DNA from 3 places in the Alteromonas sp. McT4-15 genome. Region 3 is predicted to be linked to each of the others. Evidence: predicted binding sites of a transcription regulator. Region 3 holds the regulator's gene; each other region holds the start of a gene.

Region 1 (4,980 bases), on a different contig from region 3:
CTTAAAAGTGGACACACATGGCGCAGATGTTATAGAGCCTGTGTGGAAGTTGCTTGAGCACGCCTATGCGACACATGGTGTTTTTCCAACGCTACTAGAGCGAGATTTCAATATTCCATCTATTGACGCACTCTTATCCGAGGTACGTCGCATTAAGCAAATTCAAGAGCAGTTTGACAGTATTGACGTTAAAGCGCTTAACGGGAGCGTGGCGTGAATAAATCGTTTCAATCTGTACAATCAGAATTTGTTAATGCAATAAAAGACCCTTCATCCTATCAGCAGCGCAGCGATGAAGAGTCGCGAAGAATGGAAATTTATCAGTCGCTATTTTTCAACAATATCGACAACTTTGTGAGCACTGCCTTTCCCGTGCTTAAATCCATAGTTATTAAGCTTTATGGAGAAAAAGGGTGGGAATCGTTAGTAAGACAGTTTTTCGTAGAACATGAGTGTCGCTCACCCTACTTTGCTGAAATTAGTAAAGAGTTTGTCGAGTATTTATCTTGCTCGCCTCAACTGGCGATAGCGTTGCCGGAGTTTAGTGCAGAGCTAGCGCACTATGAATGGCTAGAGTTAGACGTCAGTATTCGCTCTAATGATGACACGGCTGCCTTTTACAAAGAGGGGCAAAATGTACAAGCAATTAAAGTGTCGCCCTATGCCTCATTAGCAGGCTATTCGTATGCAGTTCATTTGATTGGTGATGACTATATGCCTGAAGATACCGCGCCAGAGCAGCAGTTTTATGTTGTTTATCGCGATGCTCAGTGCGATGTCCAATTTGCCAACATTAACCCGGTTACTGCAATACTGCTTAATACACTGGAACAACAAGAAAGTGGTGCGACGTTTGATGATCTCAGTAAGTTACTACAAGACCAGCTTCCTCAAATACCAAAGGATGCTTTGGTGTCCGGAATGCACCAAACCATAGCCGAAATGCTGCAAAAAGGCATCATAATGCCTGCCACTGTCGATTAACTATACGCCATTTATTCGCGTTATATTAAACTTTAGCCATGATCTGTATCGAAAGTGAGCGATCAACCACATTAGCGCTGTCAATCGCGCTTGCTTTCGATTAACATTTAGCACCATTTTTTTGTTCATAAAATTGTTTAGGTAGTGCAAATGGCTGACAATTCAGATTTCAAAGAAGTCTATAATAAGTGGTACTTTCTAGCATCGCTCGTAACTCTAATCGCGTTTCCGTTGATGCATATCATCGCCGGCTGGTTTACCTTCTGGTTATAACGCAGACATTCAAGGCAATATTGTGACTGCAGAATATATTAAATCAGTAGTAAAAACCGTACCTGACTATCCAAAGCCGGGTATTTTATTTAGAGATGTAACCAGCGTTTTGGAAGATCACAAAGCGTTCAGTAGCTGTATCTCATTGCTTGTTGAAAAGTATCAAGGCATGGGCTTCACTAAAATTGCGGGCACAGAAGCGCGTGGTTTTCTTTTCGGTGCGCCGTTGGCTATCGAAATGGGCATCGGCTTCGTGCCAGTAAGAAAACCAAATAAGCTTCCACGTGAAGTGGTTAGTGAAAGCTATGAGCTTGAGTATGGCACCGATACATTGGAAATTCACAAAGACGCTATTGTACCGGGCGATAAAGTACTTCTTATCGATGACTTGCTAGCAACTGGCGGCACTATTGCAGCCTCTGCAAAGCTTATCCGCTCTCTTGGTGGTGAAGTGAATCACGCAGGCTTTGTCATTAACCTTCCGGATTTGGGCGGGTGTGAGAAACTTTCTGCGCTAGACATCGAAAGTTATTCAATTTGCGAGTTTGAAGGCGAATAAACGTCTCAGATACTGCTCATAAAACACATAAGGCCAAAAACGTAATAATGAGTTATCAGGTATTAGCAAGGAAGTGGCGTCCAGGCAAGTTCAGTGAACTTGTAGGGCAAGAGCATGTAGTGTCAGCCATTTCGAATGCTTTGGATAACGATCGCTTACATCACGCGTACCTATTTACAGGTACTCGCGGTGTAGGGAAAACCACTATTGCGCGTATCTTTTCAAAGAGCCTTAATTGTGAAGAAGGTCAAGGTGCAAACCCTTGTGGTCAATGTAATACCTGTAAAGAGATAGAGCAGGGCAATTATGTTGATTTGCTCGAGATTGACGCAGCATCAAGAACGAAGGTAGAAGATACACGAGAGCTTCTTGATAATGTGCAATACAAGCCTACACGGGGCAGATACAAAGTTTACCTCATCGATGAGGTGCACATGTTATCAAAGCACAGTTTCAATGCGTTGTTAAAAACGCTTGAGGAGCCACCACCGCACGTCAAATTTTTGCTGGCGACTACCGATCCGCAAAAGTTACCGATAACGATTTTATCGCGCTGCTTACAGTTTAATCTGAAAGCGATGTCGCGTGAGCAGATCGTAGGGCAGTTGTCTCATATTCTTGAACACGAACAGCTTCCGTTTGAACCTCAAGCACTTGCTTTGTTGGCACGAGCTGCACAAGGCAGTATGCGTGATGCATTAAGTTTGACTGACCAAGCTATTGCCCAAGGTGGTAATCAAGTCGTCGCATCAATTGTGACAGACATGCTTGGCCTGATGGATAAAAACCAGCTGTTAAAAGTCATTCATGCTGTGGTGAGCAAAAGCGCGGCAGTCGTGCTGCAACTGGTCAACGACATTGCTGAGCAAGCGCCTGATTATGACAATGTACATGGTGAGCTTGCGAGTCTTTTGCATCAAATTGCCCTTACACAGTGGGTTCCAGAAGCGTGCAAACTAGAGACGACGTCTGCAAAAGCTATTTATCAGCTAGCCAAAACAATACCTGCAGAGCAGGTTCAATTACTCTATCAAATTGCACTACAAGGCAGAAAAGACTTACCGTTTGCTGCTGACGGTAAAAGTGCTTTTGAAATGACGTTAATGCGCATGATGACGTTTGCGCCCTCTGCGCCGCTTGCTGATACGGCTTCCGATATAGCGTCGGGAAACAGCGACGTTGCATTGCCGATTAGTGGCAATGCCAATGCTAATCAGAGTAATTCAACGACATCACCTCCAGACCCAAGTGGTGGCCCGGGAAACGTCAGTAAGCAGGAGGATACGCATGCTAGCGAAACTTCTGCAACTTCGATAAAGACGCAAGACGTAATCAACGACAGCCATGTTGTTTCTGATGAGACAGAAACCGCGGTACATCCCCAGCCAGATGAAAAGTCTGACAATGACGCATTAGAGACACCGTCGTCACAAGCCATGGTTTCTGAACAGGCCACATCAAACCAAGCAATGTCAGAACACGCCGTGCATGACCAAGCTTTGGCCGAACAATCTACACCTGATTATACTACTTCAGATACGCTTGTCTCAGATGTCGGTTTCGATGGACCACCGTTAGATGCATACATGGATGATATGCCAGTTTCATCAGACGATGATGCAGATTATGGCATCGACAATGTCGATCTACCTGTCCATTCTGAAGCGAAAGTACCTGAAGAACACAATTCATCAGCCAGCACAAATGTGCTTTCGTCAGAAGAACAATTGACGTCAACGGCTGACATGTTGGCGCTTCGTCAAAAGCTTAAACAGCGCAAGGCCGAAGAGGCAGACAGTAAAGCAACTGGTAATGGAACTAGCTCTGGGCTGGCAAGCGCAGGCGAGATTCAGGCTCGATTTGTAAAAACAGCGACACCTTCTTCACTAGATAATGAATCCAGCGAGTCCAACGGAGGTAGCGAACCCAGCGCTGATGCGGTTGACGAGGTCAGCGTTGCTGGAGGTTCGGCAGCACAGGATGCTGTGCAGGTTACTAACGATGCAACTACAACTGCCGATACTGTCGTAAAAAATGCTTTCCCTGGTGCGGAACAACAAAACGCTGAGCAGCATGAAGTTAGCAACGAAACGTCAAACGACGATTTTTCATTTGACGAGTTCGACTCTGACGCGCCTTACGCGAATGAGCCCAGTGCTTCAGCGCCTTTTGAAAATGAAGCACAGGCACCGAATTTTGAACAAGATTCGAATGAAGTAATCGAGCCCCAAAAATTACAAAAGGGTGATACCGCTTCAGCTGTTGATCATGACTTGCCTCCTTGGGAAAGCCAACACAGCTCGGCAGGACATTCAGACTCTAGCAATGAGCTGCCTCCTCATTGGGAAAATGCTCTACCCGTCGAAAGTGCTGCGCCTCAAGTGTATGACAATACTATGCAAGGCCATGGAGCGGAACAAACAGAATCATCTGATGCTGACTTTGCTCGCGATGCATTTGATTTTGATACACCACTTGCCACAACGTATAACGGAAATCTTAAAGCCTACCTCAATGACGGAAACAAGCTCACTCACGCCAGTCAAATTGACAGCTGGAGCCAGTTGGTAGAGCAAATGCCAGTCGCGGGTTTGCTTAAGCAGCTGGTACTTCATGCCTCTTTTGTGCGAAATGGGAACACGGTATCCCTTGAAATTGATCATAGTCAGTCGCATCTATTAAACGACAGTACAAAACAACAGCTAATAGATGCAATGCATCATGGGTTGGGCGAAAATGTAAATGTGGATATCACGTTGGGCGAACCATCGACGACACCATTTGCATTACAACAGGAAATACATGCCATGCGTCATGCGCATGCGCATACGGTAGTAAATACCGACGATACAATTCAAGCACTGCTATCGACCTTCGATGCCTCAGTATTAACCGACACGGTTAAAGCAAGATAGTAGATTTATTAACACCAAAACGAAGCGAGATAAGAATATGTTTAAAGGTGGAATGGGCAACATAATGAAGCAGGCGCAGCAAATGCAAGAGCGCATGCAAAAAGTACAAGACGACCTAGCAAAACTAGAAGTAACTGGTGAAGCAGGCGCAGGTATGGTTAAAGTTACCATGACGTGTAACCACAATGTGCGTCGCGTAGATATTGATGAGTCGTTGATGGATGACGATAAAGAAATGGTTGAAGACTT
Region 2 (4,980 bases), on a different contig from region 3:
CAGTTCGTGCAATATTGTCACCGTCGGTGGTGATATAGTTGGCATACGCTGCAATATTCAGTTTATCTATGTGAGAGGTGGCATTAACGCTGCCTTGGTAGGTACCTTGAGTACCCACGCCAGCGGTCAGGTTTAAAGATGAATAGTCTTGTGTCGATTGGCCAGCTTTGGTGGTAATGCTAAGTACACCGCCTATGGCGCCACTGCCCCAACGCGCGCTTTGTGGGCCGCGAAGAAGTTCAATGCGAACAACGTTGGCACTGGTAAGGTGGGCTAAATCAATCAAACTGCCCTGGCCGATGTCATTGGCCACCACGCCATCGATAAGTACCAGCAGGTGGTTTGTTTCGCTACCACGTACTCGCACTTCAGTTAACCCTCCTGGGCTGCCCGATTGTGACAAACTAACGCCAGGTAAGCCGCGGATAAGCTCCGTCAGTTGCACGGCACCAGATGCTTCTATGTCGGATTGTGTGAGCACTGACACTGAGCCAGGGAATTGAGTTACCTGAACAGGAAGCCTTGACCCGGTAATGGTCAGTGTTTCTACATTACTGTTGGTTTCTTGAGATAATGCAGACGTGCTTACGCACGAAAGTACCGCAGCGGTAACTGCAGCATAAGTAAAGTGTATACGCATGGTTCTTTATGTATTTTCTTTAATGCGCTCCGCCCGAGCACATGTTGATGTGGAAGTAAGCTTGCTGCGCTTGCAAATGCGACTGCGAGCTTACCGTGAAGCACAGGCCGGTATCCGGGCTTACTCACCAATGTGTGTAGCGCACATGTTGGCTCTTTTACCTTCCCATCTTGAAAACGGTCGCCGTTTTTGCACTTGATACTTAAGCACATGGCGACAACAAAGACAGTGGTGTATGAAAAGAAAATGTCTAATGTGACATTGAGTTTACCGTTGCGGGGGCAGCATCAGGTTTACACTGATTTCCCGTTTAACGCCAATAACCGCAGAACTTAATTGTTATTGGCGCACCTACGCGTCACGCAGTATATAGAAAAGGTGTGTGGTTTAAAACCCGAGCTTAAGTGGCGGCTCTTGCAAGGCCGCAAGTTGCTCCTTAAGTGCCAGAATTTGGCCTTCCCAATACTTGTCTTCAGCGAACCATGGAAACGCACGCGGAAAAGCGGGATCTTCCCATCTACGTGATAACCACGCCATATAATGGACCATACGCATAGCGCGAAGCGGCTCAATCAAAGTTAACTGACTCGTATCAAAAGGGTGAAACTCTTCATAAGCTTCTACCAGTGTATCTAATTGCAGTAATTGTTGCTGGCGGTCGCCACTTAGCATCATCCACAAATCTTGAATAGCGGGGCCCATCCTGCAGTCATCTAAATCGACAAATGTTGGGCCGTCACGCCATAAAATATTGCCTGGATGACAGTCGCCGTGCAGGCGGATAGATGATGAAGGGCGATACACTTTTTTAGTTGCTTCAATAACGGGGTTGAGAATAGCAAAAAACGCGGTCTTTAAATGCGCTGGCAATAGCGTGCTTTGCTCTAATACTCGCTTTGGTTCGTCAAGGTAGCTTTCAACATCGATAGTAGGGCGATGGGCGAAGGGGGTAGCTTGTGCTATGCGGTGAATGCGTCCTATAAATCGTCCCATCCACTCTAGTTGATCAAGATTATCATTTTCAAACTGCCTTCCACCCACAGAAGGAAAGAGTGCAAACCGGTAGTCTGTGCCGTCAACAATGTGATGATGCAGTGTCTCGCCGTTCAGTTTAAGTGGCGCAGCGAGTGGAATTTCGTTTTCCAGCAGCGCTTGCGCAAACGCGTGTTCCTCTAAAATTTGGGCATCTGTCCAACGCGCGGGTCGATAGAACTTGGCAACATAGCGTTGTCCATCTTCAGCTAGGAATTGATACACCCTGTTTTCGTAGCTGTTCAGTGCTAGCAGCCCACTTTGTAAAAAAATGCCCTGTGACTCCAGGGCATCTAAGATGGTGTCGGGACTAAGCCCCGAAAATGAAAAATCTGTCATCGATAAAGAAATTTGGTTGGTTCATCAACAGTAACCGTTTCTCCATCAATGGTGGTGGTTACGCTAATAAATATATCGGTAACGGTATCTTCCAGATTATAGGCGTCGGTTGCAACCGAAATCGGCGTGCTATAAACCGCACCGCCTTCCACGGTTACCTCTTGCTCGCCAATGTACTGATAATCAGGCAAACCTTTAATGGTTACTGTATAGGTATGCGTTTGTTGAGTTTTGTTTAACACTTTAATGGTGTAAACATTCTCAATTAATCCTTCATTGGTCTCGCGGTACAGCGAATTTCTATCGCGAATAATGTCCACTTCGGTGGGGCTACGTGTCCAGATATTGGCAAACAGCAATCCCATCATAATGACGAGGACCACAAAATATCCAATAAGCTTAGGCCGTATTATATGTGTTTTGCCTCCAGACAGTTCTTCTTCTGAAGTAAAGCTTATAAGGCCTTTGGGGTAACCCATTTTGTCCATCACGCCGTTACAAGCATCAACGCATGCACCGCAGTTGATGCACTCATATTGAAGGCCATTTCGAATATCAATGCCGGTGGGGCACACCTGCACGCACAGGTTACAATCGATGCAGTCTCCAAGGCCTTTTTCTTTTACTTGCTCATGAGAAAGCTTGCGAGGGCGAGGGCCCCGTTGTTCACCGCGATTGGGGTTGTACGATACGGTAAACGTATCTTTGTCGAACATAGCTGATTGAAAACGCGCGTACGGACATATATGCGTACACATTATCTCGCGCATATAACCTGCGTTACCGTATGTACATACCGCAAAAAAGATGACTGAAAACGCCGCCCAAAAACTGGTATCGAAAGTAAAAAAGTCCACAAACAAACTGGCAATAGGCGTGAAGTAGCCTACGAACGTTAGCGCTGTAAGTAAGGCAACTAAAACCCACGCAGTATGCTTAGCTGTTTTTCGCAAAAATTTATCGGCATCCATGGGTCTGGCGTCTAGTGCAATGCGCTTGTTTCTTGGGCCTTCGCACTTTTCCTCAAACCAGGTATAGATGTAAACCCATGTGGTTTGCGGGCACATAAAACCGCACCATACTCGCCCTGCAAAGGTGGTCACAAAGAACAAGGCAAATGCCGAAACAATAAAAATATAGGCAAGCAGGGTTAGGTCTTGCGGCCACAGTGTCAAAGAAAATATGGTAAAACGCTGCTCGCCAATATCGAGTAATACGGCTTGCTGGCCATTGTATGAAATCCAGGGAATGACGGCGAAGAGCGCTAAAAAGAAAAGGCCGAAAAAGCGCCTAAAAGACTCTAGGGGACCTTGCACCGCGCGAACATAAATGCGGCTGCGAGAGTCGTAACGCTTGCCCTCGGTAGCACCTTTGGGTTTATGTACCTTTACCGGTGTTACATTTTTTACCGGTATTTGTTCATTCATAATAAAACCTTAGCTGACATTGCCAAACTGCCTTAGCAGTATAACAGTTTGCGCTACATGATATTTAATGTAGATCAATGATGGTGGGCATCATCCATACTTTCAAAGTTTCAGTCAATACTGAAACTTCAGAATTCATTTGGGTGCGATTAATGAACAGCTTAAGTGACTATAAACCTAATTTCATATACTTGCGTATGATTCAGTGTATTTACAGTCATATAGAGGCAGCTTTATTATCAATATGCGACATTATCGTGACAAGGAGCGTTATTAATAGGTAATAACGCATATAAAGAGTAGTAAATACTCGCCTGTTTCCTGTACAGTTATTCGTGGTCTATACTCAGTGATAGTCGCTTCTGTGGGGAAACATGCACTGAATAGTCTTAAATGTCTGTCATAATTAGCTGAGAAGTCATGTTACGCTTTTTTATCATCGCTGCTGAAATTATTGTTTTAGTTATTGTGCTGCGCTCGCCGTTTGCTCAGTATTTATTTGAAGATATACAAAACTCCATTTCTAATTGGCTGGCGGAGATGGCAACTATGCCAGAGCGAGAAAAATTGGAAACATTGCGCATTCAAATAAATAGTCAGTTAAGTCCGTTAAAGCCTTACCAGCAAAGCTATGTGTTAGAGATAACACAAGACGCCACTACCGTGCACCGCTTCCACCGAACCTATTGTGAGAAAGATGACATTAACCCAAATTTCACGGGAACTAAACGCGCACACCTTTGCCTAATCATTAAACAGTCACCGTTCATTCAAGACGCTCGCGTTAACTAGAGTTCATACAAGACGCTCTAGTACACGCGCACTATTTTATGGAGTATCAACCAAATTGTTGTGCATTGCGTACGAATGTTGAGTGCCTGCAAAGAGGAGCATTAGCGTGAATAAAACAAGTGTGTTAGTAGGGTTAAGTTGCGTAGCATTGTTAGGCTATGGTGTTACGGCTGAGCCTTCCCATGCAGCAGAAGTAAAAATTACTTGGGAAGAGCCTGAATCATATTCCGATGTAAGGCCGTCAAACGAATCGCGTAAGCGCTTTAGAGAGCGAACGCTGAATGAGCTTGAAGCGCATATTGTAGAGCTAGCAGCAGACTTACCTGAATCTCAAGTACTGTCGATTACTGTAACCAACGTCGATTTAGCCGGAGAAGTATGGCCAAGTCAATTTGTTGGGTTTGGTAATGCAGGTGCAAATGATATTCGAGTCATCCGTCGTATTGATATTCCGAAAATGACATTTAGTTATACACTCACTGACGCAGCGGGTGAGGTAGTGGCAAGCGAAGATGAAGTGAAAATAAAAGACATGGATTTTATGGAATCAAACATACGACGCCATCGTAACGAATCTTTGTCTTACGAAAAAACCATGTTAGATGAATGGTTTTCAGATACTTTTCTTAAACAGCAGGTTGCCGCCAACAATTAACGTATAACGAATTAACGTTTAGGTACAGCAGGACTGCGAGTGAGCAGAATATTTGTATCCAACGATCTAATGGTAAATAGCAACAAAAAGGTCGC
Region 3 (4,980 bases):
TGGTAAAAAAGTCTTCTGTTTTACGTTGATTTTCTTCATGATCATGACGTAACTTTTCAATCATTAACGGACGAAAATCTGCATTGAGGTTTACCGCAATTACAAAATCCGCACCTAACTGTCGGCACAGATTAACAGGAACTGGATTCACAACCGCGCCGTCAACAAGCCAGCGATCGCCATGCGCAACGGGCGCAAACAGGGCGGGAATTGCACATGAAGCCTGAATTGTGTCGCCAATAGGACCAGAGTTAAACACGACTTCGCGGCCCGAATACAAATCGGTTGCTACTGCTGCGAAAGGTTTTAGCATATCTTCGTAGTTTTCAACACAAAACTCGTTAGACAGCTTATCAAACACCTTTTGGCCGCTGGCAATTCCACCACGTCGAAGACCTACACCCATTAGCGCCAGCACTTGCCAGTCGCTTAGCGAGCACGCCCATTCTTGTAACTCATCCAATTTTCCACTTGCGTAGGCAGCACCGACGTATGCGCCGATAGAGCACCCTGCAACGACATCTATCTTAACACCGAGTTTTTCCAGTGCTTTTATAATACCGATATGGGTCCAGCCTCTTGCTGCACCAGCACCTAACGCAAGTCCTATTTTCATTTATCGCGGTTCCATTATATTGACTACTTCGATAGTGTTGTCACTATCTAGTGCGCTCTCATCTGCACTTGTATTAAAAGAGGGTTGATCAAAACCGATATCGCCATCTTCTACCGGGCCATCTTGCGTAGTAATTGATTTAAAATCGTATAAATTGCTGTCTACCAAGTGTGAAGGTGCCACGTTTTGTAGCGCCCTGAACATAGATTCGATACGACCTGGAAAGCGACGATTCCAATCTTGCAACATGGCTTTAATATTCTGGCGCTGTAGGTTCTCTTGTGAACCGCATAGGTTACACGGAATGATAGGAAACTCTGCTGCCTGAGAATATTTTTCGATATCTTTTTCAGTGCAATAGGCTAGTGGGCGAATAACAATGTGTTCACCGTTGTCGCTAACAAGCTTTGGTGGCATCGATTTTAGTTTACCGCCATGAAACATATTTAAAAAGAAGGTTTCTAGCATGTCATCACGGTGATGGCCAAGTGCAATTTTAGTTGCTCCTAATTCTTTCGCAGTGCGATACAAAATACCGCGACGCAAACGAGAGCAAAGTGAGCAGGTTGTTTTACCTTCAGGAATTTTATCTTTAACAATTGAATAGGTGTCTTCTTCGACGATTTTGTAATCGACACCAATGCTATCTAGATACTCAGGCAAAATATGCTCCGGGAAACCGGGCTGTTTCTGGTCTAGGTTTACGGCAACAATATCAAAGTGAATAGGCGCAATCTTCTTTAAGAATAAAAGAATGTCGAGCATGGTGTAACTGTCTTTACCGCCTGATAGGCACACCATTACCTTGTCATTATTTTCAATCATTCCAAAATCGCCAATGGCTTTACCCACATTTCGGCGAAGGCGTTTTTGAAGTTTGTTGAAGTTGTACTTTTGCTTACTTTGCGTCGCATTTAGAGGCGCCGCATCAGCACCATTTGTGCCTAGACTCATAATTAACTAGCTTGGTTTGTAATAAAAAGCACATTATACAATAAAGCACCTTTTCGAAACCATGCCTGCGCACGTTAATTTATTCGCTATTGTTCGTTCAGAGTTCTTGTTCGTTCAAAATAATGACATCCTACTTTGCACAGCACTTAGTTTGCCAACGGTGATACAAAACCGTCGGGCTTGAGTGCCAACACATCGCAGTTCAGTTCATCGATAACATGTTCTGCAGTATTACCAATCAAAGCGGCTGAAATGCCAACTCTGCCAACTGTGCCGATGATAACGAGTTCTGCGTCAATGTCTTTTGCAACCATGGGGATAACCTTTTCTGGCAATCCTTCTTTAACTACGCATTTATTATCAGGTACACCATATTTAAGTGCATGGGCGCGCATTTCATTCTGGTGGTGTTGCTTAACCGCATCATGATAAGTGTCAGGGTCGAACTCAGGGACTTCAATAGCAATATTTAGCGGTGTAGAAGGGTAGCTGTTAACAAGATTGACATTCCCTTTTAAAAGCGACGCATAGTCGTTGGCAATAACGGTAATTTTATCATTGAGCGCAGCATGTTCGTCGTCTTCAGTACCTACGTTTACAGCAGCAATAATTTCGCCACCTTCTGGCCAATCGTGCTCTTTTACCAATAATACTGGACGAGGGCATTTACGCATCAGGTGCCAGTCTGTGGGCGTAAATATAACGGATGCCAAGTCATCATGTTTCTTAGTTGCTTTAACCACTAAATCGATTTGATTGTCCAAGGCATAATGAATAATTGATTCATAGGCGCGATTATTCCACTCAACAACAATATCAGTTTCTCCATAGCCTTGCTTGTGAAGCTCTCCTGATAGCCATTTGGCGTGTTCGTTAGTGACGGCGTCGCGCATTGACTCTCTTTCATCAGGGCTAAGCATAGTGGTCATGTCATAAGAGAGATCGTATACCACCATCATGGCTGTTACTGAAGCGCCCAATTTTGACGCTAATTCGTAGGCCCTGCTTAAGGCAGGTTGGTTGTCTCGCTCGGCATCAACAACAGCAAGGATGCGTTTGTACTCAATCATAACTACCCCTTATAAACAAAAGCTTAGTATTTAGTTTTATAAATAAGTTGGACGCTTAAGGTAAGTGTAAACGACAATACTAAAAACGTTAGTTGTTTTAGATCAATAAATAAAAAAGGCGCTTTCAAAGCGCCAATCTTAATCTTGTTATCAGTTGTTGATTAGGGTTCCTAACCGTTACACACAACGCTGGGACCGTTAAGCGCTTCTAGTTTTGTACTAAGTCGATCAAAATCTAAAATAGTAATAAGCTTGCCATCTACCTTGATAATACCGTCTTTTTGGAAGCGACTTAACAGGCGACTTATCGTTTCGATAGTCAAACCTAAATAGTTACCTATTTCATTACGTGTCATCGTTAAGTGAAACTCTCTGTGTGAAAAACCACGTTCTTCAAAACGTTGAGACAAATGCGAGATGAAATATAAGAGACGTTCTTGGGCTGTGCGTTTATTTAACAGCATAATCATATCGTGATCTTGCTTAATTTCCGCACTCATGAAGCTCATAATCTGGTGACGAAGTTTTGGAAATTGTACTGACATTTCATCTAACGTTTCGTAGGGAAGTTCGCACACCATTGCAGTTTCAAGAGCCTGCGTGTAGCTTTGATGCTGATTTTCACGTAGTGCATCAAAGCCTATGATATCGCCAGGAAAGTGAAAACCTGTTATCTGCTCTTCACCTTCTTTGTTTGTAACAAAAGACTTAAATGAGCCTGTGCGAACAGCAAAGAGTGAACGAAAGGTATCGCCAGTTTGGATAAGCGTATCGCCCTTATGGAGTGGTTTTTTACGCTCAATAATGTCATCAAGAGACTCAATTTCTGTCTTATTCAATGCCACTGGTAGACATAAATGACTGAAACTGCAGTTTTGACAATGTATAGAGAATTGGCTTCCTTTGCTCATAAATACTAACTCACAAATTACAGGGTTTACTTTGTTATGATACCGCAAGATTTAGGCGATTGCGCGATAAATCAGATAAACAGCATATATAGCCATTATGCTCGCGATCCCTTGTCTAACCAATATGTTTTTAAATCCTGAGATCAACCATTGGCTACCCAAGCTTGTCGCAATCAGTGTAGGCAATGTGCCTAACCCAAAGAAGAACATAATTGCGCTACCTTGCAAGGCACTGCCAGAAGCCAATGACCATGTTAATGTCGAATACACTAACCCGCACGGTAACCATCCCCAAATAAAGCCGTAGGGAAAGGCGCTCAGCGGCGTCCTAAATGGTAAAAAACGTTTAGAGTAAGGCTGTATTTTTTTAAATATTCCGTTGCCCAACCGTTCTAGTTTGGTTAAGCCGGTATACCACTGCCCGAGATAGCATGCCAATAGCAGTAGCATGATGCCGCTAATCAGTGAAAGTGCATAATTCGCGAGGGGAATATAATCAGCGGCAATTTTTCCAAAAAAACCAGTTATACCGCCTGCGATGGTATAACTCACAATGCGCCCAATATTATAAGTCAGTGTATAGGGGAAGGGGGAAATGCCTTTGGGGGTAACCATTCGTAGTGCGGTTACAATACCCCCACACATTCCTACACAGTGAACGCCGCCTGCGAGGCCAATAAGAAAGGCAGAAAAGTAATTAATGCCTTCCATGAGTCTCGTTTTCAGGTTGATTGACTGATGTTTTCGCTGTGTTCGTGTGTTTAGATAAGTGAGTTAATTCTTCTTTTTCTTGCAGTTTCTTACGTTGTTCTGCAAGTTGTTTTTCCTCTGGCGACAGATCATCATCAAACAAAATACTGTAGCCTTGACGATCGAGGTCTTCAAACTGATTGGACTTTACAGCCCAAAAGAAAATAACGATAGCGACGGCCACGATAATGATGGCGATGGGTATAAGGACGTAAATAATGCTCATGCTACTTACTCAATAGTCGGGTTGAGTTTGTCACCACAATAATAGAACTTAGTGACATGCCTACCACAGCCATCCAAGGCGAAAGCAAACCAGATACAGCAAATGGTAGAATCAGAATGTTGTAACCTACAGACCAGCCAATATTTTGCCTAATTTTTTGTTTTACTTGCTTGGCGGTGGTAATTAACTCTGGAACAGAAAGTAACTGATCGCCAAGTAAGATAACATCGGCGGCGGTTTTCGCTACATCCGTTGCATTACCCACCGCTATAGCCACATCGGCGCTAGCTAAGACCGGTGCATCATTAATACCATCCCCCATCATCATCACTTTTTTTCCGCTGGCTTGCATTGCCTGTACTTCGTGAAACTTATCTTCAGGAGTAAGACCACCTTTTGCAAGCTGTATGGGAAGGTGCTGTGATAGGGTATCTACATTGTGTTGGGTATCAC

The links. Region 3 encodes FNR, which switches genes on or off when oxygen is low (the NO sensors DNR and NnrR bind a similar motif). Its sites were predicted from a motif close to TTGATCTAGATCAA; they were not measured.
Region 1: a site for FNR is predicted at 1,216-1,229, ahead of apt (adenine phosphoribosyltransferase). Genes of this name have one in related genera too.
Region 2: a site for FNR is predicted at 3,503-3,516, ahead of ccoG (cytochrome c oxidase accessory protein CcoG). Genes of this name have one in related genera too.

What each region holds. Positions count from the first base shown of each region.
Region 1 is NZ_JAJALG010000057.1:2,527-7,506, forward strand. Features, by position in the region: gene LHL20_RS20065 (HvfB family MNIO-type RiPP peptide maturase) at 1-217, shown strand, start outside; gene LHL20_RS20070 (HvfC family RiPP maturation protein) at 214-984, shown strand; gene apt (adenine phosphoribosyltransferase) at 1,280-1,816, shown strand; gene dnaX (DNA polymerase III subunit gamma/tau) at 1,864-4,731, shown strand; gene LHL20_RS20085 (YbaB/EbfC family nucleoid-associated protein) at 4,769-4,980, shown strand, end outside.
Region 2 is NZ_JAJALG010000028.1:6,546-11,525, reverse strand. Features, by position in the region: gene LHL20_RS16090 (TonB-dependent receptor plug domain-containing protein) at 1-640, opposite strand, end outside; cobalamin riboswitch at 729-1,010, opposite strand; gene LHL20_RS16085 (serine/threonine protein kinase) at 1,028-2,011, opposite strand; gene ccoG (cytochrome c oxidase accessory protein CcoG) at 2,008-3,438, opposite strand; gene LHL20_RS16075 (hypothetical protein) at 3,859-4,230, shown strand; gene LHL20_RS16070 (DUF3016 domain-containing protein) at 4,352-4,885, shown strand.
Region 3 is NZ_JAJALG010000044.1:14,935-19,914, reverse strand. Features, by position in the region: gene LHL20_RS19065 (patatin-like phospholipase family protein) at 1-616, opposite strand, end outside; gene ttcA (tRNA 2-thiocytidine(32) synthetase TtcA) at 617-1,570, opposite strand; gene uspE (universal stress protein UspE) at 1,717-2,640, opposite strand; gene fnr (fumarate/nitrate reduction transcriptional regulator Fnr) at 2,811-3,551, opposite strand; gene LHL20_RS19045 (sulfite exporter TauE/SafE family protein) at 3,603-4,262, opposite strand; gene ccoS (cbb3-type cytochrome oxidase assembly protein CcoS) at 4,249-4,527, opposite strand; gene LHL20_RS19035 (heavy metal translocating P-type ATPase) at 4,529-4,980, opposite strand, start outside.